Regions from separate parts of the Alteromonas sp. KS69 genome, predicted to be linked through region 1. Evidence: predicted binding sites of a transcription regulator. Region 1 holds the regulator's gene; the other holds the start of a gene.

Region 1 (15,696 bases):
TACATCCACTGGCGTTACGCCTAATTTTTTAGGGGTTACCGGTGCTTCTGTAAAATCTGGCGTGAAGGCATTAGCTCGCGCTTGCGCTAAGGTCACAGGCTTACTTCGAGGCTTCTTACGAGCATGCTGATCGCGTACTTTGTCGTATTCTTTTGCCAGTTCTTCGGCGTAAATATCTCGAGAGCCACGATTAAGTAGTTTTTGACACACGCCAACAGCGCGACTCGCATTGGGTACGTAAACCACAGGCGCATGATAGTTTTGCTCTATCTTCACCGCAGTGTGTGCTTTGGAAGTAGTTGCGCCGCCAATTAATAACGGTAAGTCGAAGCCTTGACGCTCCATCTCTTTTGCCACATGCACCATTTCATCAAGTGAAGGGGTAATAAGGCCAGAAAGGCCAATCATATCTACGTTTTCATCTTTTGCCACTTGCAAGATAGTGGCAGCGGGCACCATCACCCCAAGATCAATCACTTCAAAGTTATTACATTGAAGTACAACGCCTACAATGTTTTTACCAATGTCGTGAACGTCGCCTTTCACGGTAGCAAGCAATATTTTGCCATTGCTCTTAGTACCATCGGATTTTTCGGCTTCAATGTAAGGCTGTAAATGAGCCACGGCTTTTTTCATTACCCGCGCCGATTTTACAACTTGAGGCAAGAACATTTTGCCTTCACCAAACAAGTCGCCAACAATGTTCATGCCGTCCATCAACGGCCCTTCAATTACGTGTAGCGGGCGCTCGGCTTGAAGGCGGGCTTCTTCAGTATCATCAATGATGTAATCGGTAATGCCTTTTACAAGCGCATGGGCCAAACGTTTATTCACGTCTTGCTCTCGCCAGCTTAAATCTTCTTTTGCCGCTGCTTTACCGTCGCCTTGATAGTTAGGGGCAATATCAAGCAAACGCTCCGTAGAGTCACTACGGCGGTTAAGAATGACATCTTCTACCGCTTCGCGAAGCTCCTTTGGTATTTCATCATAAACTTCAAGCTGCCCCGCATTCACAATAGCCATATCCATACCAGCACGAATGGCGTGATACAAAAACACCGAGTGCATCGCTTCGCGAACAGGGTTGTTACCTCTAAACGAGAACGATATATTAGAAAGCCCCCCCGAGATATGCGCATAAGGGCAAAGCTCACGAATTTTTCGGGTTGCTTCTATGAAGTCTACGGCGTAGTTATCGTGCTCTTCTATACCCGTTGCTACCGCAAAGATATTCGGGTCAAAGATAATGTCTTCTGGCGGAAAGCCGATAGACTCTGTCAGTAATTTATAACTGCGCTGACAAATCTCTACTTTTCGAGCTTGCGTATCGGCTTGGCCTTTTTCGTCAAAAGCCATGACTACCGTGGCAGCACCATAACGTTTGATTTTTTGTGCTTGGGCAAGAAAGCTTTCTTCGCCTTCTTTAAGGCTGATTGAGTTTACAATCGCCTTGCCTTGCACACATTTTAGCCCCGCTTCAATCACTTCCCATTTTGATGAGTCAATCATAATAGGAACCCGACTGATATCGGGCTCGGACGCAATCAGGTTTAAAAAGGTAACCATGGCCTGCTTGGAATCAAGCATGGCCTCGTCCATATTGATATCGATAATTTGCGCGCCGCTTTCCACTTGCTGGCGGGCAACATCAAGAGCCGTTTCATAATCGCCTTCAAGAATAAGACGCTTGAAACGTGCTGAACCGGTAACGTTAGTACGTTCACCAATATTAATAAATGTAGAAAATTGTGCGCTCACGCTGCCTCCTAATGTACAAACGGCTCAAGGCCAGACAAACGCATTTTGGGTTCGAACTTAGGCACTTTTCTTGGTGCTATGCTGCTTACCGCCTCGGCAATAGCACGAATATGTTCTGGCGTACTGCCACAGCAGCCGCCCACAATATTCACTAAACCTGATGCTGCCCATTCTTTGATATGCTCGGCCATTTCAGGCGCTTCTAAATCATATTCGCCAAACTCGTTGGGTAAACCCGCATTGGGGTGAGCAGAGACAAGGCACTCGCTAATAGTTGAGACTTCTTCAACATATTGGCGTAACAAGTCAGGCCCCAAAGCGCAATTTAAGCCAAACGAAAACGGGCTAATGTGGCGCATTGAATAATAAAAGGCTTCAGAGGTTTGCCCCGAAAGCGTTCTGCCTGAGGCATCGGTAATGGTGCCTGAAATCATCACTGGCAAATACTTACCTAGTTTTTCGAACACGGTTTCCACGGCGAAAGCTGCCGCTTTAGCATTTAGCGTATCGAAAATGGTTTCAAGCATAATCAAATCTACGCCGCCTTCGATTAGCGCTTCGGTAGACTCTGTATAGGCTTCTACTAAGGCGTCGAAAGTCACGTTGCGCTTACCTGGGTCGTTAACATCAGGAGAGATAGACGCAGTACGATTCGTTGGGCCTAATACACCAGCGACAAATCTGGGTTTATCAGGGGTTTTCGCTGTGAACTCATCAGCGGCTTTTCTGGCTAATTTAGCGGCAGCAATATTGATGTCTCTAGACTGCGCTTCCATGTCGTAATCGGCCATGGCTATTGTGGTAGCATTAAACGTATTGGTCTCAACGATATCGGCGCCAGCTTCAAAGTAATCACAATGAATTTGATAAATAATATCCGGCTGTGTAATGGCTAAAAGGTCGTTGTTGCCTTTCACATCACAGTGCCAATCGGCAAACTGGGTACCACGGTAATCTTCTTCTTCCAGCTTATGCTGCTGGATCATGGTTCCCATCGCACCATCTAATACAAGAATACGTTGTTGTGCAGCGCGTAGCAGTGTTGCTTGGGCGCTAGAAACTGGATGTTGACTCACGCGTTACCTCTTTGGCTGTGATTTTTCAGCTAACTGATTTAAGTCATATGGCGTTGTTTGGTAAACATAGTAGTTTAACCAGTTCGTAAAAAACAGACTCCCGTGGGAGCGCCATCTGACGATAGGTGGCTTGGTCGGATCGTTATCCGTAAAATAGTTTTTGGGTATAGACGGTGTCTGCCCTGCCTTTACGTCTCTAAAATATTCATCGCCAAGGGTATCAGCATCGTATTCTGGATGCCCCGTAACAAACACCATGCGCTTATCTTCTGAGGCGACAATATAAGCGCCTACTTCTTCAGACTCTGCCACCACATGCAGTCCATCTACACTATTGTAATTCGCGGTATCGATATGACCATAGCGAGAATGAGGCGCATAGAATACCGGGTCGAAGCCACGCAATAATTCATTATGGGGGTCGTTTACTTTGTGCTCGAACACGCCTGAAAATTTTTCTTTGCGCAGCGTGCGGGTAAAGTTATAAAAATGGTACATAGCAGCATGTGCAGCCCAGCATAAATATAGCGTGGAGTTAACGTGACGCTGTGCCCATTCTAAAATGGTAGTCATGGTATCCCAGTACTTTACGTCTTCGTATTTCAACAATGCTAGAGGAGCACCAGTCACGATAAGCCCATCGTACTTTTTGTCTGCCACTTGTGAAAAGTCGTGATAGAAAGCATCCATGTGAGACTGAGGGGTATTTTTGGGTGCCTGACTATCGATGCGAATAAAATCTACATCAATTTGAAGTGGCGTGTTGGAAAGTAATCTCAACAGCTGTACTTCAGTCTCAATTTTATTAGGCATCAAGTTTAAGATACCCACTTTAAGAGGACGTATATCCTGATTCGCCGCCCTATTGCTCTCCATGGTGAAGATGTTTTCGCCCAACAACACATTCTGCGCAGGCAGTTGTTCTGGTATACGAATTGGCATAGAAGGCTCCAGTCATAAGTTACTATGACTGTATTGTGGCAATTACCACACAGATGTCAACATCTTTACGTCTAGACGTCTAAACGGACGTTTAATTACATTACCCAGAAGGGGATTGTTTGTGTACCATAAATAACATTTCTGCTTCGGCACGAGGAATATCACAAGCCTCCATCACTTCCTCGATACTAGCGCCTTGCTTTACTAACTCGGCCGCTCGCTGATAAAGCCTTAGGGAGGGATCCTGGAGTTTTAGTTCACGAATCTGATTTTCGAAGTCATCTTGTTTAGTTTGAAGGGCTTGTAGATGGCGAGTGACCACTAAGCTTCTGGTTTGTGCTTCATTTTGTTGATGACCAAAATCTCGAATTTGGGTATCCATGTCATCGGTTCTACGCGTTACCAGGTCTTGCAGTTCGCTTAATGCCGCATGTGTTTTTCGCTCTTTAAACGTCAGCCATATTGCAAAAACACCAAGTGCTATCACAAGCGCAAGCAATATAAGTTCGTTGATTGTTGGAGCAATAAACTGCAGATCCATATGCGAAGAAGCCTTAATTCGTACCTATGTAAACCGGAAATAAAAAAGGCAGATAACTTAGTTACCTGCCCTTTAGACGTGTAGGTTGACTAAATTGAACTTAGTTCATCCCACTCTTCGTCACTTAAAAGCTTGTTTAAATCCACGAGAATAAGAAGCTCACCGTCTCGGTTGCTTACACCTTGGATAAACTTAGCACTTTCTTCAGTACCCACGTTTGGCGCACTGTCAATTTCAGACGAGCGAAGGTAAACCACCTCAGCCACGCTATCAACAAGTATACCCACGACTTGTTCATCAGACTCGATGATCACAATACGGGTATTGTCCGTTATTTCTGTTGGTGGTAATCCAAAACGTGCACGTGTATCTATGACCGTAACAACATTACCACGTAGGTTAATGATACCTAGTACGTAGTCAGGTGCGCCGGGTACAGGTGCAATTTCAGTGTAACGCAATACCTCTTGTACTTGCATTACGTTAATACCGTATGTTTCCTCACCTAAGCGGTATGTCACCCATTGAAGGACTTCATCGTTACTATCGGTGGTATTACTGTTCGTTCTTTCGTCGCTCATGAACCTGGCTCCCAATACTCGGTGTCTGGTCGTTACTGCCTAAGCCTTTGTTAAGCATAGATATTAATTCGTTAACGTCAATTAACGCGCACATTTTCTCTTTAACCATCCCCGCTAACCAGGGACGCTTACCGGTAGACTCACGCCATTTGACGTCAGCTTTTGCCAAGGTGACCGTGTTAACCAGTTTCTCACTGGCCAATCCCCACGAACTATCCCCTAACATAATAAGATATCGGTAGTTCAATGACTCTGCGAGACTCTCATCATACTTTTCTGGCATGACCCATCTTGCAGAATCTACAACGCTAAGCTTCTCTTCGCGATGTATCATTACCCCCATGAACCAATCCGGCTTCCCAAATAGAGGGCCTATCTTTTCAATCTGATGTATACCACCTAGGGTGGTTAATGGCACTGCTAATGTTAACCCTGCCACTTCAAAAAATAATGCCTGAAAATTATTTTCGAGGCTGTCGACCAACAATGCTTTTTCTAAAGGTTGCTCCTCTTCTGAAGAGGCATCGACTGATTCAGCAGTCTCATTATCTATTTCATTGTAGTCGCTTTTTTCGTATTGCGTAGTTTCTTCGACATCTTTGCCTGTGCTAGATGACACTGCTTCAATAATGGCTTCTTCAACCACTACTTGTTCAGTGGTAGGTGCTTCATCAAATGTGGCTTCTTCGGCTAACGTTTGCACCGCTTGCTCAAGCAATTTTGCCGTTCGCGCAGTCACGTCTGCCGGATCATCTGGCTCTTTTAATAGGCTATCGAGATAAGCCTCTACAACGTCTTCCCGTGCAAAAGGTCCTTGATTGCTCATCTAACTTTACTTCTCCAAAACCTCAAGTAACTTGCTATAAGCCGTTACCCCTCGGGTTTTCGGGTATGCTGCGGAAATTGGCAACTGTACTAAACTCGCATCTCTAAAATGCGTATCTACGGGAATTACACCTTGCCAAACCCGCTCTCCATAATCGCTCATTAAACGCTTTCTAGATTCAAGCGCCGCGTTAGTGCGTTTGTCGAACATAGTAGGAATAATCACAGTGTCAAAAGACTTTTGAAGAGAGCGCCCCATTATTTCCATAGTGCGTATCATTCTGTCTAAGCCTTTCAGCGCCAAATACTCTGTTTGTGTCGGCACTATCACTTTATTGCATGCTGCCAATGCGTTGACCATAAGTACACCAAGTACTGGCGGACAATCAATAATGACCACATCAAATTCTTTCTCTACTTTGGCCAGCGCTTTTTTTAGCACTAAGCCCATTCCTTGCTCGCTACCCATTGTTCTGTCTAATGTGGCTAGCGCCATGGTAGCGGGCAAAACGTACAAATTATCTAGCTTAGTTGGACACAAACAGTCCATGACCATATCGGCAGTAATTTCAGAAGACTTAATAAAAATGTCGTAGACAGATTGACTGAGTAACTCTGCGTCTATGCCAAAATAGTAACTCAATGAGGCGTGGGGATCGGTGTCGACCATCAATACCCGCTTCCCGCGTTGAGCTAACAAACCACCTAAGGTTACTGTTGTTGTTGTTTTACCAACTCCGCCTTTCTGGTTTGCAACTGTCCACACCTTCATCGTTTTAATTCCCAGCTTATATTTACTTGGGTTGTCATTCACTCACAGGCAATACTATCGCTGCGCTTAGGCTATGTCATTTCGGTTAAGATACAGCTGCTCATATCATCTATATCAATACTGTTAACCGATATGTTTGCAACAGCTACCGCTTGAGGCATGCCATAAACAACACATGAATCCTGATCTTGCGCCCAAATAGTGGCACCGTTGTCTTTCATCAACCGGCAACCTTCTCGCCCATCTGCACCCATACCAGTTAATATAATACCCAATAAATCGCCACCATAAGCTTTGGCCAGCGAACCGAAGGTTAAATCAACACTCGGCTTATAGTTTATTTTATCAGACGGGTTAGCGTCGGTAATTACTACTTTCTTATGAGAGCCTGAACTCTCTATCAACATTTGTTTACCGCCGGGCGCTAAATAAGCGCAACCTGGTTTCAATATGTCACCATGTTCAGCTTCTTTAACCGCAATATCGCAATGTGAATTAAGTCGCTGTGCGAATGCGTTAGTAAAAGTGCCTGGCATATGTTGCACCAACACAATTGGATAAGGAAAGTCTGATGGCAGTGCTACCAGTATCTTCTGCAATGCCACTGGTCCACCCGTAGATGCTCCAATTGCTAAACACTTATACCTTTTACCAGAAGCCTTAATCGAGGAAACGGTGGGCTGCCTCGTGGCATCTTTCCTTCCGCTAAGTAGATTAGAACTCTTGAAAAACGCTGGTTTCGGCGCGTTATCAGGAAACTTCCTACTTTCAATACGCTTTAATACAGGGCGTTTTATACCGACACCACGCCGTGCAATCAATCTTACTTTTGTACACAGCAGTCGTGCTGCGTCTTTACGGTCTTGGGCGATATCTTCGAATTTCTTTGGTAGAAAATCTAATGCTCCGGCTTCTAACGCATCTAGGGTCGCTTGTGCACCATGGTGCGTAAGCGACGAAAACATCAAAATAGGCACGGGCCGTTTTTCCATAATGGCTTTTACCGCTGAAATGCCATCCATTATCGGCATTTCCACATCCATTGTGACTACATCAGGTAGCAGTGTATCTATTTTATCTAGTGCATCTTGCCCGTTACGAGCTTCACCAATAACTTCAAGCTCTCTGTCATCGTCGAGAATCTCGCGAACTCGACGACGATAAAAAGTAGAATCGTCCACGACCAGGACTTTAAAGACCATGGATGTTAATTTCCTATTTGTTACGCCGTTTTACTTTAAGGGCTTTTTAGCATAACGCTTCAGTAAGCTAGGAACATCTAAGATGAGTGCAATTCCACCGTCGGATGTGATAGTTGCTCCCGCCATACCTGGCGTTCCTTGTAATAAGGCATCTAATGGTTTTATCACCACTTCTTCTTGGCCTATTAGCGCATCAACAACAAATCCAACTTGCTGGGTGCCTATTTGAACCACGACGACGTGACCTTTTTCTTTGCTTATATTTTTAGGTCCGCGGATCAACCATTCTCCGAGGAAGAACAGTGGTATCGCTTTAGAACGAACTATCATGGTTAATTGGCCATCAACCGTATTGGTTTTCTTGATGTCCATATTGATAATTTCGTTGACCGCACCTAACGGTAACGCGAACGTTTGTTTCCCAACCACAATCATTAGGGTCGGTAATATTGCAAGCGTGAGTGGGACTTTAATATCGAGTCGAGTACCTTTCCCAAGCTGGGAATCAATATTAATAGTACCGTTAAGCTGGTTAATTTTTGTTTTAACCACATCCATGCCTACACCACGGCCCGAGATATCACTAATCTCAGTTTTCGTTGAGAAACCAGGTGCAAAAATAAGATTGAACGCTTCAACATCAGACATACGCGCAGCCGCATCGGCGTCTAAAACACCTCGGCTTATAGCAATCTCTTTCAGTTTTTCAGCATCCATCCCCTTACCATCATCTTCAATGGTAAGTAAGATATGGTCACCTTCCTGAGAAGCCGATAATCTCACGGTCCCCATTCGGGTTTTACCTGTAGCAGCACGGTCATCAGGCATTTCAATACCATGATCCACTGAGTTTCTTACTAAGTGAACTAAGGGATCAGCCAATGCTTCTACCAAGTTTTTATCTAAATCTGTCTCTTCACCTTCCAATTCCAAGGTAATTTCTTTTTTCAAACTACGTGCTAAGTCTCGAACAACGCGAGGGAAGCGGCCAAACACTTTCTTAATTGGCTGCATACGGGTTTTCATAACCGCACCCTGCAAATCACCCGTCACCACATCTAGGTTAGCAATTGCCTTCGACATACTTTCGTCGGCATTGGTTATTCCTAAACTCAGCAAACGATTTCGTACTAATACTAACTCGCCAACCATATTCATAATTTGGTCTAGGCGCTTGGTATCAACACGAACTGTAGTTTCTGCTTGAGGAGGTGCTGGGGTTGCTTTTTTGTCGTCTTTCTTAGCCGCTGGTTTAGCGGGCTCTGACGCTTTTTTAGCTGCTGGACTAGGCGCTGGCGCTTTTGCGGCAGGCGTTGATTTAGCCGGCGTACTAGCGGCAGATTGCTCTGCCTTGGCTTTCTGAATTGCTTCTGTCGCCTTTTTATCTACGGGCGGCGTATTTGCTGCTGGTTCAGCACCTTGCGCTGTAGGGCCTTGTCCTGAACCATGTAATTGGTCAAGCAATGCTTCAAATTCATCGTCGGTAATTTCTTCACCGCTAGGCGCTGCCGCTTTCGACGCAGCTACAGGCGCTGGTTCTTCTTCTTTGAATTTACCTTTACCGTGCAATTCGTCTAGCAGTGCTTCAAATTCATCGTCGGTAATATCATCACCTGAACCACCAACCGCGGGGGCTGCCGCTTTTGGTTCTGCTTTCGCAGATTTACCTGGGGCATTTGAACCATGAAGTTCATCCAGCAAGGCTTCAAATTCATCTTCAGAAATCTCGTCGATGCCGCCATCGCTACTTGCGGCAGGCGCTTCAGGTACAGGCGCTTCTTCTAACGCGAATTCTTCTTCGGCAGCGGGGACTTCAGCCGCTTCACTACTGTCACCAAAGATGTTTTCGTCTGGGGTTTCTGGGGTGCTTAACTTATGCAGCAAATCAACTAACTTTGCGTCTGCAGGAATTAGTGGTTCTTGCGCTTTAACACGCTCAAACATATCGACTACTACATCGGTGGCCTGAAGAATGGTATCCATTAATTCAGGCGTAAGAGTACGTTGTCCGTTTCGCATTACATCGAAAACGTTTTCTGCACCATGGCAAATTTCAACTAATTCGGTAAGCGACAAAAAGCCGGCGCCACCTTTTACGGTATGGTAACCACGGAAGATAGCATTCAGTAAATCTGCATCTTCAGGATTATTTTCCAGATCAACGAGCTGTTCTTGTAATTGTTCAAGGATCTCCCCAGCTTCAACTAGAAAGTCCTGTAATATATCCTCGTCAACATCAAACGCCATGCGCCCGCTCCCCTAAAAACCTAAGCTAGACAAAAGATCATCTACGTCATCTTGGCCAGATACCACATCATCGCGTTGGTCTGCATCAATAATTGGACCTTCGGCTTCGACACTATCGATCTTGTTAACTTTTTCGACTTTCGCTTCCAATGGCTTGTCTTGCTCCGCCTGTTCGGGTTCACCGAACATCGTCAGCATATTAACTAAGCTATCTTCCACTTCTTTTACGAGTTCAATCACTCTGCGAATAACTTGACCGGTAAGATCTTGATAACCTTGTGCCATTAACACTTCGGTAAGCAATGATGTAAGCTTAGCTGATTGTTTCGATCCGTCTTTTAGCAATTCGTCTAAATCTGCACATAAAACTTTGAATTCGCCCAACTCAAGTTGACGATTCATCAGTTTCTTCCATTCCGGCATAATTTTTTCGATACGGGTAGAGAGCACTTCAGCAATTGGCATACTCTCTTCAACTGCGTCCATGGTGGTATTGGCAGCTTTTTCCGTTTCTTCGATAACGTACATCAGTCGCGTTTGCGCATCAGGAATGTCATCAACGGTTAAATTTTTAATACGTTCATCGATTTGGAAGTTATTCAACGAGTCATGAAGTTGACGCGTTAATTTACCCACTTCAGCAAAGAGCTCAATGGACTCTTTCATCGAAACAGCTTCTAAGACAGCGTTCGCTGATGCGTTATCGCCCTCTTCAAGATACGCTACCAATTTTTTGGCTTCTTCGAGCGTTATGGAGACACTTTCATTTGTCGACATCCAGTAAACCTCATTTCTCTGGTGAGCGTCTGGATCAACCTAAACGTTCGAAGATTTTATCTAATTTTTCTTTCAACGTAGCGGCAGTGAAAGGTTTAACAACATAACCATTCACACCAGCTTGCGCTGCGGCAACGATTTGTTCTTTCTTCGCTTCTGCTGTCACCATAAGAACCGGTAGGTGTTTCAACTTATCGTCGGCACGTATAGCGCGTAATAAGTCGATACCTTGCATACCTGGCATATTCCAATCTGTTACAACAAAGTCAAAATCACCTTGTTGTAGCATAGGCAGCGCGGTGTTACCGTCGTCCGCTTCCTGGATATTGGCAAAACCCAAATCTTTTAGCAGGTTCTTTATGATACGTCTCATGGTAGAAAAATCGTCAACCACGAGAATTTTCATACTTTTATCCAAAATAGCCTCCAATGAGGGGTTAATTGTTATTAATTTCTATTCTTCGTCAACTTGCCACGATTTCATTCGTGATTTGAGTTTTAACATGGCCTGACTATGAATTTGACTTACTCGCGATTCACTAACATCAAGAACTTCGCCTATTTCTCTAAGATTCAGTTCTTCATCATAGTATAAAGAAAGTACAATCGCTTCCCGTTCGGGTAATGTAGTAATAGCATGTGCTAGCGCTTTTTGGAAAGCCCCTTGCATCAAATCTTCTAACGGTGCGTCGCTGCCTCGGTTTTTTTCTGTAGAAATGACATCTTCAGAAACCCCAAGGTCTTCAATCCCCACCAATTTTCCGGCATTCACTTCGTTCAGCATTTGATGATAATCTTGCATGCTAACATTCATTTTAGCTGCAATATCTACATCTCGCGCGTCTCGGCCTGTTTCACCTTCAACTTGAGAGATGGCTTCTGTGATTGCCCTACCGTTTTTATGAACGGAACGAGGAGTCCAATCACCTTTTCTTATTTCATCAAGCATGGCGCCACGAATACGAATACCTGCAAAGGTTTCGAAACTTGCCCCTTTGGAACCGTCAAAGTTTCGTGCAGCTTCTAGCAGTCCAATCATACCTGACTGGATTAAATCATCGACAAGAACACTGGCTGGTAGTCTCGCCATTAAGTGGTGTGCTATCCGCTTCACTAGCGAAGCGTGACGCTCAACTAATTGTGACTTGTCTGTTTGCTGTTGATAAGCGGCTGCTTTGCTATTCAACGCTGACTTCCTACTGCTTTATCTGCTATTAGTTGCTCAATAAAAAATTCTAAATGGCCACCCGGTTGCGCAGGTATAGGCCATGATCCTGCTTTGGCTGCTAGCTGGCTAATCGCCACTGCTGCCGGAGAACTTGGATAAGCATCTACAATTGACGTTTGCTTACGTACTGCTCGGCGTATGTTCTCGTCAAAAGGAACTATTGCTACCAATTCTAGCGCAACATCTAAGAATCGCCCTGTTACTTTAGATAATTTGCTGAAAAGTTCCTGACCTTCTCTAACATCGCGGACCATGTTAGCGACCACTTTAAAGCGAAAGACACCGTGTTCTCGGTTAAGAATTTTAATTAATGCATAGGCATCGGTAAGTGAAGTGGGCTCATCACACACTACCACCATAATATCTTGGGAGGCTTTGGAGAAGCTTAGCACCATATCGGAAATACCCGCTGCGGTATCCACAATAAGCACATCAATGGGCGTGCGCAACTCGCTGAATGCTCTTATGAGTCCTGCATGCTGCGTTGGTGATAGCTCTGCCATTGATTGAGAACCTGATGTGGCTGGTGCTATTTTTATACCGTGAGGACCCGTAACGAGAACATCGTCCAAGGTACACTCACCAGATAATACGTGGGAGAGGTTTTTCTCTACTCGCAATCCTAGCATTACATCCACATTGGCCAGACCTAAGTCTGCATCCAATACCATTACCCGCTTTCCCTGCTTTGCCATAGCAATAGCTGTGTTTAGCGTAATATTTGTTTTACCAACGCCACCTTTACCTCCGGTGACGGCGATAACTTTGATTAATCGTGATTGCTTCATTTTTCGTAAGCTACTCGCTTGATCATCAATCATACTGCTCGTGCTGTTTTAACCACATTGTTACTAGTAGTATGATTCAAACCGTACTTTTTATAAAGCTTTGCAGCAGCAGATACTAAAGATTTTGCTTCTGCAATCTTAATGTCTTCAGGAACTTTCTGTCCATCTGTTACATAACTGACAGGTAACTGGTACTCCACCGCTGCGCTAAGCACTTCGCCTAGAGAGTAGCACTCATCAAGCTTTGTAAAGATACAACCGCTAAGTTCCACCCCTTCGTACGCATCTATAATACGTTGTAATGCAGCATATTGGGTATTCGCTTGCGCTACTAGGTATTTTTTCACTGGCTGCATTTGACCGTTATCAAATTGATTTATCTGTTTAATTAATCGACTATCTCGTTGACTAAAGCCTGCCGTATCAATTAACACTAGTCTCTTATGGCGTAATTGAAACAATAAATCTGATAATTCTTCACTACTTTGTGCTTTACGCACTGTGCAGCCAATAATTTTTCCATATGTGGCTAATTGCTCAAACGCTGCAATACGATAGGTATCAATCGTAATCATGGCAACGGAGTCGGCGCCGTATTTCTGTGCGTAACGAGCAGCTAATTTAGCAACTGTAGTGGTTTTACCTGTTCCGGTAGGACCCACTAACGCTACTGCGCCCTTTTGCGTAAGTATATCGTTACCTGTCACATTAATGCGATTAGCCAATAGGTTTAAAAGATATACCCAAGCGTCACGCTCGTTGTAATGCGACGGCGTATAACTAATCAGTTGCTCTGCCAATGATTGGCTTAACCCCATGTCGGTTAAACGCTGAATTAAATAATGATGTACAGGCTGCTGACGACGACTTTTTGCTTCCATCAAATCAGCAACTTGGTATTGAAGCACATTTCGTAGTGACGCCAACTCTTCTTTAATTTGAGATAATTCGTCAGACTGAGGAGCACTGCTGTTATCAATGCTTTCATTAAGACTTGACGCTTGATGGCTTGGGAATTCTGAGGCGACTTGACTGGCTTCTACATCGTCGATAAAGGCTTCTGAAAAGTCTAAGTGTGATGCAATTTTATTGGCATGCTGAGCGTTAGCACTAGGTGCTGAAGCTGGGCTTTGAATACTGCCACCATGTTGTTTTTCCAACAGCGCTTTTAAGCTATCTGGGCCATCATCACCGATGATTTCGCTAAGACTTGGAACAGCCGCTTTCGCTCGCCCTGCTGCACTAGGCGCTGGCTTTTTAATCGACAGTTTGGCTTCCGGTTCTTTATCGTAAGCGGCGACCAATTCGATACCGTCAGCAAGCTTTCGGTTTGACATGATAACGGCATCGCTGCCCAATTCCGCTTTAACTTGGCTTAAAGCTTCTCGCATATCTTTGCCAAAGAAACGTCTGATTTTCATTGAAAACTCTCCAATCACCCAGTGTCAGATTATTGACCGACCGAACTGACTATTTTTATCTGCTTATCGTCGGGTACTTCCTGATAGGAAAGTACATGTAAACCCGCGACCGAATACTTTAAGAAGCGAGATAGTACGGGGCGCAACATACCGGAAGTGAGAAGTACTGCAGGCTCACCTTCTAATTCTTGTTGCTGACTAGCTTGCTGCAATGATTTTTGCAGCTTATCGGCCAGTCCTGGTTCTATACCAGCGCCATCTTCGCCACCTGCTTGTAATGACTGGTGCAACATCTGTTCCAACTCTGGCGCCAAGGTTATGACGGGTATCTCTTTCGCACCTTGGGTAATTTCTTGGGTGATTAGGCGTTTAAGCGCAATACGTACCGCAGACACTAGTACATCTGGGTCTTGGCTACGCGGGCCGTATTCGCTCAAGGTTTGTACAATGGTACGCATGTCACGAATAGGCACTCCTTCAAACAGCAAGGTTTGCAGCACTTTAACAATGGTGCTTAACGGCAGAATATCAGGCACTAACCCTTCAACTAGTTTAGGATGCTGCTTAGCTAGCATATCTAGAAGCTGCTGCGCTTCTTCATGTCCAAGTAGTTGGTAGGCGTTGTTAGTCAGCAATTGACTTAAATGAGTAGCAACCACAGTAGCAGCATCAACCACGGTATAACCCAGTGTTTGCGCATGCTCACGCTTATTCGGTTTTATCCATACCGCATCTAAGCCAAAGGCAGGGTCTTTGGTTGCACGGCCTTCCAGCTTGCCAAATACTTGACCCGGATTAATCGCAAGTTCTTCATCGTGACTTATTTGCGCATCGCCAATAGTTACGCCCAACATCGCAATGGTGTATAAATTAGGTTCTAAATCTAAATTATCGCGAATGTGCACCGGTGGAATAAGAAAGCCTAACTCTTGAGATAACTTCTTACGCACCCCTTTGATACGAGTGAGCAGTTCTCCGCCCTGAGACTTATCTACTAAGGGGATTAATCGGTACCCGACTTCTAAACCGATGGTATCTACGTGCTGCACATCATCCCACCCAAGCTCTTTTATTTCGGGCGCAACAGTGTCATCTTTCACGATATTCGCTGGGGTTTTAGGTTTTTCTGCCTCGCGTTTAGCCGCAACACCCTGCCAATAAGCGTAACCAGCGATAAGCACTGAAAACCCAATAAAGGCCAAATGAGGCATACCAGGAATAATCCCCATGACAAATAAAACACCAGAGGCAATATAAAGGGCTTGGCTGTTACCTAATTGACTACGTATTTCTTTGCCCATTTCTTGGGTTTCGTTTTCACGAGTAACAATAATAGCGGTAGCCACAGACAGTAACAGTGAGGGTATTTGCGCCACCAAACCGTCACCAATGGTTAAAATGGTGTATACCTCGATGGCGTTACCAAAACTTAATCCGTGTTGAATCATGCCAATAAAAAGGCCACCCACAATATTGATAAGCATGATAAAGAGTCCGGCGACCGCATCACCTTTCACAAATTTTGACGCACCGTCCAT
Region 2 (15,696 bases), on a different contig from region 1:
GCCATCACAATCATATTTGGTATGCAGCGTAAAAAGGCAATATCAAACGCACCTTGGTGGGTGGGGCCATCAGCCCCCACAATACCGGCTCGGTCAACGGCAAATAAAACAGGCAAGTCTTGCAACGCCACATCGTGAATAAGCTGATCGTAGGCACGCTGTAAAAAGGTCGAATAAATCGCAACTACTGGGTTACACCCGTCTTTGGCTAAGCCCGCAGCAAAGGTAACCGCATGTTGTTCTGCAATGGCTACATCGAAATACTGATCAGGGTATTGCTGCGAAAACGCGACCATGCCTGAACCTTCACGCATGGCAGGCGTTACCGCCATCAATTTAGGATCTTGCGCTGCTATATCGCACAACCAATCGCCAAAAATAGCAGAAAAAGTTGGCGCTGAAGGCTTCGCTTTTGGCAACGCGTTATCGGCAGGGTTAAATTTAGGCACCGCGTGGAATTTAATCGGGTCTTTTTCAGCAAGGGCGTACCCTTTACCTTTCTTAGTGACCACGTGAAGCAGTTGCGGACCTTTAAATTTGCGCATATTACGCAAGGTATCTACAACGGCATCTACATCATGGCCATCAATAGGGCCTATGTAATTAAAGCCAAGCTCTTCAAAGATTGTGCCGGGCACTACCATACCTTTAAGGTGCTCTTCTGCGCGACTAGCGAATTCTTTGATAGGCGGTACATTGCTTAATAGTTTTTTAGAGCCATCGCGAATAGAGTTGAAAACATTACCCGTTAATAAGCGAGCTAGGTGACTATTAAGCGCACCTACGTTTTCAGAAATAGACATTTCGTTGTCGTTTAACACCACAACCATATCTTTATTGATGTCACCAGCATGGTTCATCGCTTCAAATGCCATGCCCGCGGTAATCGCACCATCACCAATTACGGCAACCACTTTACGGTTTTTGCCTTCTTGCTCGGCGGCAACCGCCATGCCAAGTGCAGCACTGATAGACGTAGACGAATGGCCTACAGCAAAAGTGTCGTAGTCGCTCTCAGGAGGCCAAGGGAAGGGGTGTAAGCCGTCTTTTTGTCGAATCGTCGACATTTGCTTAGCGCGACCCGTAAGAATTTTATGGGGGTAGGCCTGATGACCCACATCCCAAATCAATCTGTCGATAGGCGTGTTATAAATATAATGTAAGGCCACAGTAAGCTCGACCGTGCCTAAGCCCGACGCAAAATGTCCACTGGTTTGGCTTACACTATTTAGTAAATATTCTCGTAATTCATCTGACAACTCACGCAATTTCTCTTGCGGTAACTGTCTTAACTTATCCGGCGTTTGCGCAATAGCAAGCGTGGGGTAATGTTGGAGGTCTAAACTCATTATTTATTATCTTTTTCAACATGGTTGCAGAACTAATGGTCTCGTTTTACCAATAGTTCGCTAAACGCAATTAAACTGTCTGTATTGTAGGGTAAACGAGCCAAGGCTTGAAGGGCATTCTGATGCAGCTTATCAAGTTCTCGTTTTGCACCTTCAATGCCAAGTTTGGCAGGAAAGGTATTCTTACCCAAAGCAATGTCAGAGCCTGCTGGCTTTCCTAATTGCTCACTATTACCTTCTACGTCAAGAATGTCATCTTGGACTTGAAATGCAAGACCAATATCGTCGGCATAAGCTAATAAGTCTGCTTTACTGTTGCTATCAAGGTCTTGAGAAACAATAGATACCATTTCAACACATGCACGAAGTAGGGCGCCGGTTTTCAAATTGTGCAGTCGCTTAAGCTGCTCAAGGCTTATTTCTTCACCCGTGCTGGTTAAATCGATTGCTTGCCCGCCACACATACCGCGATAGCCAGCGGCGCGGGCTAACACAGAAAGTAACTCGCCACGTTTATTGGTTGCGAAATCACTTAAAGGCGCATCTGCCAACGTGCTAAAAGCAAGCGCTTGCAATGCATCACCGGCTAATATTGCGGTGGCTTCATCGAATGCAATATGACAAGTCGGCTGGCCGCGACGCAAATCGTCATCGTCCATGGCTGGCAAGTCATCATGTACAAGCGAGTAAGCATGCACACACTCAATGGCCATACTAATAGCCATTTGATCGCCTTTAGGCACATCCAGGGTGTTGCCGATAACTTGAACCAGTAAAGGTCGCATACGCTTTCCTCCCACCAACAACGCGTGACGCATTGCTTCTTTAAGCCGCGGCGCGTCGTGGGGAAGGTCATCAATAAGCGTATTTAACGACGTATCGGTCTGCTGCTTAACTTGCTGATGCAATGCAGTGAAATTCATACTATACCTGTTTGTTGCGACACGAGGCTTAAGGTTGCTCGTCTTCAGGAAGAGGGTGTAATGCGCTTTCGCCTTGCTCATTAAGCAAAATTTTAACTTTTTGCTCGGCTTGCTCTAACGATTTCTGACCTTCGCGGGAAAGGGCTATGCCTCGCTCGAATTTTTCTAGTGCAACGTTTAATGGCAACTCACCGTTTTCCATCTCATTAACGATTGCATCTAATTCGGTAAGGGTTTCCTCAAACGAGGGAGAATTTGTCTTTTTCGTCACTTTCGTCACAATCGCACTCATTTTTAGGCGTTTTTTGGATTACGCGCACATTAACTGAGGGTAGCCAAAGGGTCAAATGGTTTGTCAATATATGCCCTATTGCAGCTATCTATGATAACGTTTTGTGAAGCAACTCTTTGTATTAAAAACTACCGCCTAAAGTTCGACTAACCTCATTATGTATACAATAATTAAGGCAATTTGCGATAATCTTGTTATAGAAATTCTATACAATGCCGATAGAATACGAGTAATAGTATGCAGCGTCTGCAAAAAATGAGGAAGAGTGAGTGGATTTAGCAACCGTCATAGGTATGTTGGGCGCCATCGGCTTTGTAGTAATGGCCATGGTTATGGGTGGCAGTATTGCCATGTTCATCAACGTACCGTCTATCTTGATCGTATTTGGTGGCACCCTTTTCGTTATTTTATCCCAATACACTTTAGGGCAGTTCTTTGGTGCAGGTAAAATTGCAGGCAAAGCATTCATGTTCAAAATTGATACGCCTGAAGATCTTATTGAAAAAATTGTTGAGATGGCAGATGCAGCGCGTAAAGGCGGTTTTCTTGCATTAGAAGAAGCTGAAATAGACAATCCGTTTATGCAAAAAGGCGTAGACATGTTAGTTGATGGTCACGACATAGAAGTGGTCAGAGAAACCTTAGCGAAAGATATCTCTATGACCACCGAGCGACACGAGTTTGGTGCCACCATTTTTAAAGGCATGGGTGATATCGCACCAGCAATGGGAATGATTGGAACTCTGATTGGTCTGGTGGCCATGCTTTCTAACATGGATGATCCTAAATCAATTGGGCCAGCAATGGCGGTAGCACTATTAACCACCTTGTATGGTGCATTTCTTGCCAACATTATTTGCCTACCCATGGCGGTAAAGCTCGGAAACCGCGCACAAGAAGAAAAGCTTAACCAAATGTTAGTGCTCGATGGCATTGTAGGGATTGCCGATGGGCAAAACCCGCGTGTTATCGAAGGTATATTGAAAAATTATCTGGCGGCAAGTAAACGCGGTACGGGCGCTGAGGACGAATAATGGCTGAAGAAGAGTGCCCAAAATGTCCTCCCGAAGGGCTTCCTGCATGGATGGGGACCTTTGCTGATTTGATGTCGTTGCTCATGTGCTTCTTTGTACTCTTGCTCTCATTTTCAGAAATGGATGTACTGAAGTTCAAGCAAATCGCCGGCTCAATGAAGTTTGCCTTTGGTGTGCAAAACAAAATTGAAGTGAAAGACATCCCAAAAGGGACGAGTGTTATTGCGATGGAGTTTAGGCCTGGTCGTCCAGATCCGTCGCCCATCGACACTATTCAGCAACAAACAATCGAAATGACTCAGCAGATGCTAGAGTTCCAAGCGGGTGACGAAGATTCATCCGGCGGTAGGCAGAAGCAAAGGGGTGAGCAGCGAGGGGGGCAGTCACAACAAACCGCCACCGATCAGTCGTCCTCAGAGTCGCAAAGTTCAGATCAAACACAAACTGCTGAGTTAATGAAAAAAGTAGCGCAGCAGTTACAAAAGCAAATTCTCGATGGCGCAGTAGAATTGGAATCTTTAGGTCAGCAGTTGACTATTCGCATTAGAGAGAACGGTTCATTTTCTGCCGGTTCTGCATTTTTACAACCTCAATTTCAGCCTATTTTACGCAAAATTGGTGTGTTATTAGCAGACGTTCCAGGGGAAATAGAAATCTCAGGGCATAGTGACGGACAACACATTGCTAATGAACTCTATCGTTCTAATTGGGATTTATCGTCTCAGCGTGCCGTAGCCGTAGCTGAAGCCATGCGAACAGCGCCGGGGTTCGATGAAAGCAGAATGTCTGTAGTCGGCAAGGCCGATACCGACCCCATGGTGGAAGATGCAACAACACCGGCGGATAGAGCACGGAACAGACGGGTAGAGATTAATATCAATCAAGGTAAACCAATGACTTCTCAACCTATATCAGTGGTTGATGAATAGGTTGCTAAGCAAAATACAAAATCAAAAAGGGCGAATCAATGATTCGCCCTTTTAGTTTGAAGTTGTCTTTTATAGGCAATTAACGTGGGTTTTTATAGTCAACTAACGTTGTTTTTTATAGGCAACTAACGTTGCAGTGCCTCCCTGTGATGTGGCTTAGATATTACCAATTGCACCGTACTAATGGTTCTTTCTAAAAAACCGCCTTCACAGTATTTTAAATAGTAAATCCACATACGCATAAAACGTTCATCATAACCATCGTTGAGTAATGCTTCTTTGGCGCTAATAAAGGCTTCGTACCAATGATTAAGGGTTTGAGCGTAATCTAATCCGATATCATGCAGGTCTCTAATCATCATGTCGCTATAGCGCTTTAAATGAGCGTTTAACTGATACTGTGAGGGAAGGAATCCACCAGGGAAAATGTATTTTTGAATGAAGTCCACACTGCTGGCGTAACTTTCGTAACGTCTATCATCAATGGTGATGGATTGTAGCAACATTAGCCCATCGTCTTTAAGCAGCGATGAACACTTCTCAAAAAAGTTACCTAAGTAATCTTTTCCTACAGCTTCAATCATTTCAATTGAAACCAGCTTGTCGTACTTACCTTCTAGCAAGCGATAGTCTTTTTTCAGTAAAGTGACTTTATCAGACACTTGTGCGCGCTCAATCCACTGCTCTGCCCACGCATATTGTTCTTCAGAGATAGTGGTGGTGGTCACTTTACAACCATAATGCTTGGCTGCATATACCGCTAAACCACCCCAGCCAGTGCCAATTTCTAAAAGATGGTCACTTTCTGTTAACTGAAGCTTGTCACAAATTGTTTTAAGTTTGTGATTTTGCGCTTCTTCTAAACTGGCGTTCACATCAGGATAAATAGCCGATGAATACATCATAGTGTTATCAAGAAAACGAGTGTAAAGCTTATTACCCAAATCGTAATGGGCTTCAATATTTTTCTTGGCTTGGTCTTGTGTATTGCGGCGGGCAAAATGCTGAATTTTCAGAATAGGCATGGAAATCCACTTGAACTTGTTTTCCCAAGCATCAAGGGTAGATAGGTTACGCGCAAATATCTGTACAACTGCCGTCACATTGTCACTTTCCCACAGGCCATCCATATAGGCTTCACCTGCACCCACGCTACCGCCTAATAATAACTGGCGATACGCCTTTACGTCTTTGAAATTAATCGTAGCGTGCAAGTCGTCATTTGGGCTACCCATTGAAGCAATTTTGCTGCCATTTTCCATAATGGTAAGTGAACCATGTGGAAGTTTCTCTAAACACTTTAAAAATGCGCGCCTACAAACCTTGTCTAAAAGAGACGCTTCTGAAGGGGTACTAAATACAGATTCACCGGAAGACATGTAGTTATTATTCCTGACTTTTCTTAGGGTGGTTATAAAGTGGCGTTCGCTTTATAAGTAACTTAAGCGCCTGCCAATATATGCCAATCATTGTTCTAATGGTCATACTAGGTATACGTTTCATAACTCGACTTAGATTCGCATTATCTAATGAAAGCCGTGTTAAATTAATTCCAGCACTAAATTCTTTATCGCCTCGAACGCAGTCCATCGTTAACGCGAGACGTTGGCTAGGTTGCGTAATTCGCCATTTGTACGTCATGTCCATGGGATTAAACGGCGATACATGAAATGCTTTCGGTGTATCTGCTTGTAAGGCTAAATCGACCAAATAATAATGCCGCTCATTCCAAGGGGTATTACTGACTTCTGCTAATACATGGGTAAAAGAATTGTCTTCGCCCTTTAAATAGTAAAAATTAACAGGGCTGAAGTACATTCCCCACATACGAAGTTGCCCAAGCATATATACATCACCGCTTAAGGTATCCTCACTTAAACTATTCATTTTTTCTAGTACGCTTTGGTCTAATGGTGTGTTGCTATCACCTAAATAGTCTTCACGTTTAAAGCGCACTCTTGCTTTAGAATTAACAGAGAAGTGCTTCAAGGCTGCTGGCAATGCATCGACTTCGTTTAACTTTATCCAGAACAAATAAATATGATAGTCGAACTTATGTTGGGTAGGTGAAAAGCGCTCGTGATACACCTTTCCTTCATAAATAGCGCTATCCATCAAAGGTTAACTCCAAATCGCTCGCATACATCTAATGCGCTATGCACGCCATCTTCATGGAAACCGTTATACCAGTAAGCGCCACAAAAATGCAGATTATCCACACCACATATTTGGCTTCGGCGCTGTTGTGCATTCACCATAACTTCACTAAATTGAGGGTGCGCGTATTGATAACTACCCAGTAACGCGCTTGTATCAATTTCATCCGTGTTATTTAGGGTAACGCAGTAGGTGTTGGGCGCGTCTAATCGCTGAAGAATATTCATATCGTAAGTCACCGAGGCCGGTCTTTCCTCCTCGCCAGCATCGTCTTTTAAGCGGTAATTCCAACTTGCCCATGCAAGCTTTCGCTTAGGAAGTTGGTTTGTATCTTTGTGCATGACGACATCGTTTTCAGCAAAGCCAATGGCGCCCAACACAGCTTGCTGCGCTTTGGTGGGGGTATCTAGCATTGCTAGTGCTTGGTCGCTATGACAGGCAAAAATAACGTGATCAAATATTGCTTGAGCGCCAGATGTGTCAGTAACTTGCCACGTATCACCCACTTTCTTAACATTAGTAACGCCACATGATAATTTTACCTTGTCTTGAAAACTGGCAATTAACGGGGGAATATAAGTGCTAGAGCCACCTTTAATGGTATACCACTGTGGCCTGTCACTTATGTTGAGTAAACCGTGGTTGTTGAAAAACTGAAGAAAGAAAGTCAGCGGGAACTGCCTAGTTTGAGCAAGACTTGCAGACCAAATAGCGGCGCACATGGGCAAAATATAGTAGCGCGCAAAGTCATCGCTTAATTTTAACTCGTTAATGACATCTTGAAGTGTCATTGAAGAAGTGTCTCGCTTCTCGGCGACAAAAGCTTTACAAGCTTTATTAAACTTCAGAATGTCGCGTACAATGCGCCAAAACCTCGGGCGTAGTATATTTCTACGCTGTGCAAATAAACTGTTTATTGTATTGCCATTGTACTCGATGTTAGCTTTCTTACTGGTAACAGAAAAGCTCATCTCGGTAGGTTGGTATGCAACATCAAGTTGCTTCATCAGCTTTATAAATCTGGGGTAAGTCCAATCATTAAATACAATGAAACCGGTATCGATATTTCGTTCAATGCCATCATCAATGATTTTCTTAGTGGCGGTGTGCCCGCCAATGTAATCATTGGCCTCATAAACCGTTATATCAGCCGTTTTATTTAACAAATACCCGCAAGTCAGGCCTGAAATGCCTGTCCCAATAATCGCTACATTTTTTGTCATTGTTATTGTGCTCTACTGCTTTTCTCGCATTGATAGCGATAATTTTTTTTGTAATCCTACAGGTAAAATATGCATAAACCTTAGTATGAAACCAAACATGCGGGGGAAAAAAACGTTTTGCTTGTCGGTTTCAATACCTTTAAGCATAGACTCGGCCGCTTCAGTGGCCGTAATTTTCATTGGCATATCAAAATCATTTTTGTCGGTAAGAGGGGTTTCAACAAACCCTGGTGATACCGCTTGAACCTTTATACCCCGGTCGTGTAAATCGACCTCTAAGCTTTTCGTGAAATAGTGAAGGGCTGCCTTGCTTGCCCCATAAGCCTGAGAACGGGTAAATGGTAGAAGGCGAGCCATACTATCCACGATGACTAGCTTATTCCCTTTCTTTAATGAAGGAATGAGCGCCTCTACACAATGAACCACCCCAAAAAAGTTGGGCTCGAAAACGCGCCTAAACATATCTGACTCGAATTTATCAATGTCTACGTATTCACAAGTGCCTGCATTTAAAATAGCAATGTCGCACTTTACGTTGTGAAGCGCCTGTTTTGCATCCTCTAGAGAAGTTACATCAAATTGAAGCGGCTGAATATTCGGCTTCGACGCTAGCTCATTTAGAACATCTTGGTTTCTACCACATGCAATTACCTGATAGCCTTTTTCTGCGGCTTGAAGTGCTAAGGCTTTGCCAATACCCGAGGTGGCGCCTGTAATGAGTAATGTCTTCATTTCGCTAACCTCTTTTTAATTTTCTTCACAAAGAAGCCTAACAGAGGAATGTGTTCATATACCATTTCCCCTAAATCATAATAATCTTTGTGATAAACAATAATGTCATCCTTTACCGTTAGTTGGGTGTTCCCATCCACGGTAATCAACTTATCACTTTGTTTAAGTTTGAGGTTCATCGTCCAGTTAACAATATGAGTCACACTGTTACTACTCACTGGCGCAATCATCGATATGTCAAACTGACAACGCTCGGCTTGTTCTAGCAAGTTCGCAAAATATTTCTGAACATCATCTAGGCCATGGTGGGTAGTGATAGGGTCAACAAATGTAACGTTGGAAGCATATATATCGGATAAGTCATCTAAAGTGATTTGGCATATATCGGCGTACATGGTTGAGAATCTATCTAATACAGTCATTACTTCTTCACTTTGTTAATTTGCTAACGTAAAACAACTATGTAACTCTTTGTTACTATTGCTAATACTCGATAAAGTATGTTTGTAACTACTATACACGCTATTTTGATTGTCGTTCTATTATTCCAAGCGTAACCGAGTGAGTTAACGTTTTCTTAATATAGTCATTTTACAAATAAAGCGGCGCGTAGGATCATTGTCCCTAGACTAAAGTGTGAAATTTTTTCCCTAGCGATCCAATTTGTTCACAGTGGCGTAATTGCTTATGACCAAAAGAGTTAAGAGTTTATGAGTAATACACCGATTCCACTATTTCCATTATCTGCCCACTTGCTTCCAGAAGGACGCATGGCATTACGTATTTTCGAACCCAGATATACGCGCATGGTTAAGCAGGCATGCGCTGAAAACAAAGGGTTTGTGATGTGTATGCTCAACGCATCAGGTGATAAATCCCGTAATGAACATATTTATCCGATTGGTACCTACGCTAAGGTTGTCGACTTCGATTTACTCGATGACGGCTTGCTTGGCATAAAGGTTGCTGGATTAGAGTTAGTTGAGGTAACTGATGTAGCAGTTGAATCAGATGGGTTACGTACAGGCCATTGTCGTTCTGTATCGCCTTGGAACTGCGAAATATCACCTCAGCAATTAGCGCCTATAAATGAGCGTTTGAAAGAAATTTTTGCGAAGTATACGGAGATAGCATCACTTTACGAAGAAACCCGGTTTGACGACCCTACATGGGTGTTAAGACGGTGGCTTGAATTGTTACCTGTTGATGGTGGACAAAAGCAGCAGTTTCTTAATAAAGGTGGTGACAAGAACTTACTTAACTATCTTTGTGCTTTAATTCGATAAAACGAATTAAGAGATAACTTCTTAAATTCCATTAAACAATTGTAATGTGGATTTGGCGATTTTTTCGAACTTCTTTCATCGTTTGTTTGTAAACTATATTAATAGAATCGGATAAACGGACGAAACCTTATGTTAGTTGGAATTCCTTTAGAACAAAGTAAGAGTACGATTAAACCGAAAGAATGCGCGGTTGAGATGTCAGATTACCTAGTAGAAGTTGCCCAAAAGCGTTGTAAAGCGTCTTTTGCGCGAGTTTTTAATTACTTTGCTCCAAGACTTCGTTCATATGCTTTAAAGCAGATGGGTAACGAAGCCCTTGCTATGGAGTTAGTCCAAGACACCATGTCGAACGTGTGGCAAAAAGCGCATTTGTTTAATGCGGAAAAAGGTTCGCCATCTACGTGGATTTTCACTATCGCTCGAAACATTCGTTTTGATATGCTTCGTAAGCTTCAAAATCGAAAAGAAGATGTGTGTTCTGATGATTTATGGCCAGTATTGTGTGAACAAACTGCAGACTTAAACGAAGCACCTCTTGATGAACAAGTTACATTAGAACAAATTGGTTATTTGTTTGAATCGCTTCCTGTAAAACAAAAAGCAGTAATCGAAGCAATTTATATCGATGGTAAATCACAGCAAGAAGTCGCTGATGAATTAGATATTCCTTTGGGTACAGTTAAATCAAGAACCCGTTTGGCACTTCAAAGACTAAAAGGTATGTTGCAGAGTAATGATTAGGTTCCACCCGAGTGCTCAACAACTTGTTTCATTTGTGGACGGGGATTTATCGCCGGCCGTTTCGCTGATGGTTTCCGCACACTGTGATATGTGTAGCACATGTCAGCGGTTTGTGGAGCAAGAGACCGAGCGCCTTGCTGGTTCATTACTAGAAGATAATGGTTTTAAGCAAGTTGATCTTAAAGCTGATTATAGCGCAATGATTGCGCAAATTACCCAATCGCCATCATCCGTCGAAGCGGATACTGTTGAAAAGCAAAAGCAGCCCAACCGCAAACAATGCGAAAGCACTCAAGTCAGCATTACCGCTAAGGGTTCTATTGAGCTTGATGGTAGAAACTTTGTCCTTCCAAGAACACTTCAGCGATATATAGAGAAGACAGGAGGTTGGTCTAGCTTAGTAGGGAAGTTGTGGCAGGCACCAGTAGATTTAGGTAGCCAAGGTGTTGCTAACTTTATCTATATGGGTAAGGGGGGGAGTGTGCCCGAACATACCCACCGAGGCACTGAATACACCTTAGTCATCAATGGTGAATTTAGTGACGGGCTTAACAACTACGACTCCGGCGATTTTATCTTTATGGATGGCCAAAACACTCACACACCTCGGTCAGATAACACTCAAGGTTGCCTGGTTTTTACTATTGTCGATCAGCCTTTGCATTTTACTTCTGGTATAGCGCGCCTTCTCAATCCGTTTAGTCATCTTTTCTTTCGCTAACCTTTCGCAATAGCAGCATCCAAATATTTCCTCTGTAAAAGTTTAAAATCAAAAAAAAGCGCAGTTCATTATGAACTGCGCTTTTTTGATAACGTTATCAGCATCGTTAGCTAATAAAATCACTTTCAGGGAAGTTTAGCTTCAATGTCTTCATTGCATTTCCACGTAAATCGTCCAACCCTAACTGCTCGTAACTAGACACCATGATTTCAAGCGCTTGCTGAATTTGCGTACTTTCAGGGAAGTGCTCGATAACATATCTACCACGGTTAGCTGCTGCAACATAAGCGTGTCTGCGCATGTAGAAGCGGGCAATAGCAATTTCATATCGTGCAAGCCTGTCTTTAATATGAAGCATGCGCTTGCGAGCGTCTGCAGCATATTTACTGTCAGGGTATTGTTGCATTAAGCGTCTGAAATCTTCAAAAGCCTGACGAGATTTCGAAGGATCTCGGTCAGTCCTATCAATGTTCATTAAATCTTGAAACAGGTTACTGTCAGACTCCATGTTGGTCAGGCCGCGCATATAGTAGGCATAATCAACATCTGAGTGGTTTGGATTAAGACGAATAAACCTATCAATAGTGGCCAACGTCTCATCACTTTTACCTGATTTGTAGTAACTGTAGATAAGGTCCAATTGTACTTGGTGCGAAAGCGGACCAAATGGATAGCGAGAGTCTAACGCGCCTAATGTCTGGGCTGCAGCACTGAAGTTACCTACTTCCATACTTTGCTTGGCTCGGTTATATAGCTGTTGCGCACCCATATTAGCCATTACGGCTTTTTCTTCTTCGTCGGAGGAGCTACTACAGCCTGCGACAGATACCATCGCACCTAATAACACAGGTGCTAGTAATCGAATTGATTTCATAATAGTTCTTTTTTCCTGCTAAACAGTATTGATTACTTCGCTGTCTAAGCTCATGTTCACTTATTCTAACGTACTCGCGATGATAAAAACCATACAAATTCGTAAACAACGCAGTGTACCGATTGAAAGCTTGTTATAATACCCTTTTTACACTTAATAATCGGTGTTATGACAGAGTCGGACAACACATTACAATTAGAAGCAACCACAGGGGCTGAGCACTTTGGTCTTCGGTTAGATCAGGTTTTAGCTGATTTGTTCCCTGAATATTCACGTTCTAAGCTAAAAACTTGGATCCAAGGCGGAAATGTGTCCGTTGATGGACAGGTTATCACAGTACCACGCCATAAAATGCAAATGGATGAGGTGGTGACTGTTAGCGCTGAAATAGAAATTCAGGTCACGAGCCAAGCGCAAGATATTGCATTGGATATTGTTTATGAAGATGAACATATTTTAGTCATTAACAAATCTGCTGACTTAGTGGTTCATCCTGGTGCGGGCAATCCAAGTGGCACCGTGCTAAACGCATTGCTTAATCATGTTCCAGACATCGATAAAGTGCCGCGGGCCGGTATAGTGCATCGTTTAGATAAAGACACAACTGGCTTGATGGTAGTAGCGAAAACATTACCAGCGCAAACCCACCTAGTAGACCAGCTTCAAACGCGGGTGATGAGCCGAGAGTATGAAGCCGTTGCAATGGGCACTATGGTAGCGGGTGGTGTGGTGGATGAGCCTATTGGTCGCCATGCAACTAAGCGTACACATATGGCCGTGCGTGAAAATGGTAAACCTGCAGTAACTCACTTTCGTGTCATTGAGAAGTTTCGTGCTTATACGCATTTGCGCTTAAAGCTGGAAACAGGCAGGACCCACCAAATTCGTGTGCATATGGCCCACATTAAGCATCCGTTACTAGGCGACCCTACCTACAGTGGAAGACCTCGCTTACCCAAAGGTGCATCTGATGACTTTGTTAACACCTTACGGGGTTTCCAGCGTCAGGCTTTACACGCAGCTCAGCTTTCTTTATATCATCCAGAAACGGAAGAATGGATGACATGGCAAGCGCCACTGCCGCAAGATATGCAAGACTTATTAGCGGCGGTACGCTTAGACTCTAAAGAAAATCCTGAGGATATGATTTAGTCAGTGTAACTGGTATGTCTGAATCACGAATAATGGTTGCTGTGCAACGGAACTCGGTATGATAACGCCTCAATGGAATAGCCCTAATAACGTGGTTGCTTACACCACTACCCGTGACGGTAGTGGCTGTGACCACGATAACCCAGGTGCCAGTCGCGGTGAGTATGCCCAGTGCAATGTTGGTGACCATGTGGGTGATGACACAAAAGCCGTGGCATTAAATCGTGCAGGTTTGCCCTATGCCAATGCTATTACGTGGTTAAACCAAGTTCATGGTAACCATGTTGTTACGTTGCCTTCTAGCGAGACAGAAGGCGATGCAGCTTATACCACAAGTACTACGCATTTTTGTGCGGTAATGACCGCTGACTGCGTACCTATTCTTATTTGTGATAATGCGGGTAAGGAAGTAGCCGCCGTGCATGCTGGGTGGAAAGGGCTTGAGTCTGAAATTATTAGACGCACAGTAAACCACTTTTCAAGCCAAGCTTCAGAGTTAATGGCTTGGATTGGACCCGCTATTTGTCAACAATGCTATGAAGTAGATTCAGCATTAGCACAACGCTTCGCAGATTATCCGTCAGCATTATGCCAAGGTGATACTCCCACTAAGTTTCAATTGGATTTACCCGCCATTGCAGCCCAGCAGCTAGCATCGCTCAATGTGGGTACCGTCATTAATAGTCAGCTTTGCACCTACTGCAATGAAAAACAGTTTTACTCCCACCGCAGGGCCACGCATCAAGGCAAGCCATCTACCGGTAGAATGGTAAGTGTAATAGGTTTGCGCTAAATCAAAGGTTTACGAAACTTTAATCGTTTCTCTTGAATCTCATTCAATAAGCTCCCATAACTAATGTATAGGGTATTTTGACATTATTAGGGTTTAGCTATGCGATTAGACAGATTCACCAATAAGTTCCAACTTGCCATTTCGGATGCTCAATCTTTAGCGCTTGGGCGCGACCATCAATACATCGAACCTGTACATTTAATGACGGCTTTGCTAAATCAGCAAGGTGGTTCGGTACGACCCGTACTTGACCAAGCAAATGTAAATGTGAATGCACTACGCTCGGCGTTAAGTGAAGCGGTTGACCGCATTGCTAGTGTTGATGGCATTGGCGGTGATGTACAGCTAAGTAAACAAAGTGGCATATTGCTTAACCTGTGCGACAAAATCGCTCAGCAGCGTAAAGATGAATATATTACCTCTGAAATTTTCGTACTTGCCGCTATTCAAGACAATGGCCGGTTAGGCGAAATTCTAAAGCAGCTTAACATTACCAAAGATAACGTTGAAAATGCCATTGATTCTATGCGTGGCGGGCAAACCGTAAACGATCCTAATGCCGAAGACGTACGTCAAGCACTGGAAAAATTTACGACCGATTTAACTGAACGCGCAGAACAAGGCAAACTCGACCCCGTTATTGGTCGTGATGACGAAATTCGTCGTGCAGTGCAAGTTTTGCAACGTAGAACCAAGAATAATCCCGTGTTAATCGGTGAGCCTGGAGTCGGTAAAACCGCGATTGTTGAAGGCTTAGCGCAGCGAATTATTAACGGTGAAGTACCAGAAGGGCTCAAGAATAAGCGTGTACTTTCTCTTGATATGGGAGCACTGGTGGCAGGCGCAAAATATCGCGGAGAATTTGAAGAGCGACTTAAAGCGGTACTCAATGAATTGGCTAAAGAAGAAGGCCGCGTTATTTTGTTCGTCGACGAATTACACACCATGGTTGGTGCCGGCAAAGGCGACGGTGCTATGGATGCGGGGAATATGTTAAAACCCGCGCTAGCCCGAGGTGAATTGCACTGTGTGGGCGCCACAACCCTTGATGAATACCGCCAATATATTGAAAAAGATGCCGCTCTTGAACGCAGGTTCCAAAAGGTAGTGGTAGATGAACCCAGCGTAGAAGACACCATTGCTATCTTGCGGGGGTTGAAAGAACGATATGAACTTCACCATTCAGTAGATATTACCGACCCCGCGATTGTAGCCGCAGCTACGTTGTCGCACCGTTATATCAGTGATAGGCAACTACCCGATAAAGCTATCGATTTGATTGACGAAGCAGCATCAAGTATTCGTATTCAAATAGATTCAAAACCTGAAGATATGGACAGATTAGAGCGCCGTATTATTCAATTGAAACTGGAAGAGCAAGCGCTTGCGAAAGAGACTGATGACGCCAGCCATAAACGACTAGAAATGATTGAGCTGGAGCGAGAGCAGGCGGAAGTAAAATACAATGACTTTGAAAAAGTGTGGCTTGA

What was found. The regulator FliA, encoded in region 1, starts transcription of late flagellar genes. The targets are predictions, from matches to a motif close to CTAAAGNTNNNNNNNNNNNNGCCGATA.
Region 2: the regulator FliA is predicted to act here: its motif matches at 2,759-2,785, upstream of pomA (flagellar motor protein PomA).

The regions. Positions count from the first base shown of each region.
Region 1 is NZ_PYHU01000005.1:327,642-343,337, forward strand. Features, by position in the region: gene metH (methionine synthase) at 1-1,758, opposite strand, end outside; gene C7Y69_RS04790 (homocysteine S-methyltransferase family protein) at 1,767-2,834, opposite strand; gene metA (homoserine O-succinyltransferase) at 2,838-3,776, opposite strand; gene C7Y69_RS04800 (DUF2802 domain-containing protein) at 3,877-4,317, opposite strand; gene C7Y69_RS04805 (chemotaxis protein CheW) at 4,407-4,898, opposite strand; gene C7Y69_RS04810 (chemotaxis protein CheW) at 4,873-5,724, opposite strand; gene C7Y69_RS04815 (ParA family protein) at 5,731-6,495, opposite strand; gene C7Y69_RS04820 (chemotaxis response regulator protein-glutamate methylesterase) at 6,567-7,697, opposite strand; gene C7Y69_RS04825 (chemotaxis protein CheA) at 7,728-9,944, opposite strand; gene C7Y69_RS04830 (protein phosphatase CheZ) at 9,957-10,721, opposite strand; gene cheY (chemotaxis response regulator CheY) at 10,756-11,139, opposite strand; gene C7Y69_RS04840 (RNA polymerase sigma factor FliA) at 11,176-11,907, opposite strand; gene C7Y69_RS04845 (MinD/ParA family protein) at 11,904-12,770, opposite strand; gene flhF (flagellar biosynthesis protein FlhF) at 12,767-14,158, opposite strand; gene flhA (flagellar biosynthesis protein FlhA) at 14,188-15,696, opposite strand, start outside.
Region 2 is NZ_PYHU01000036.1:63,896-79,591, forward strand. Features, by position in the region: gene dxs (1-deoxy-D-xylulose-5-phosphate synthase) at 1-1,349, opposite strand, end outside; gene ispA ((2E,6E)-farnesyl diphosphate synthase) at 1,382-2,272, opposite strand; gene xseB (exodeoxyribonuclease VII small subunit) at 2,301-2,552, opposite strand; gene pomA (flagellar motor protein PomA) at 2,834-3,598, shown strand; gene C7Y69_RS16910 (flagellar motor protein MotB) at 3,598-4,527, shown strand; gene C7Y69_RS16915 (SAM-dependent methyltransferase) at 4,653-5,906, opposite strand; gene C7Y69_RS16920 (DUF1365 domain-containing protein) at 5,914-6,642, opposite strand; gene C7Y69_RS16925 (NAD(P)/FAD-dependent oxidoreductase) at 6,642-7,907, opposite strand; gene C7Y69_RS16930 (SDR family NAD(P)-dependent oxidoreductase) at 7,920-8,639, opposite strand; gene C7Y69_RS16935 (nuclear transport factor 2 family protein) at 8,636-9,061, opposite strand; gene C7Y69_RS16940 (LON peptidase substrate-binding domain-containing protein) at 9,350-9,925, shown strand; gene C7Y69_RS16945 (sigma-70 family RNA polymerase sigma factor) at 10,055-10,666, shown strand; gene C7Y69_RS16950 (ChrR family anti-sigma-E factor) at 10,659-11,387, shown strand; gene C7Y69_RS16955 (outer membrane protein assembly factor BamD) at 11,494-12,261, opposite strand; gene rluD (23S rRNA pseudouridine(1911/1915/1917) synthase RluD) at 12,430-13,413, shown strand; gene pgeF (peptidoglycan editing factor PgeF) at 13,472-14,206, shown strand; gene clpB (ATP-dependent chaperone ClpB) at 14,306-15,696, shown strand, end outside.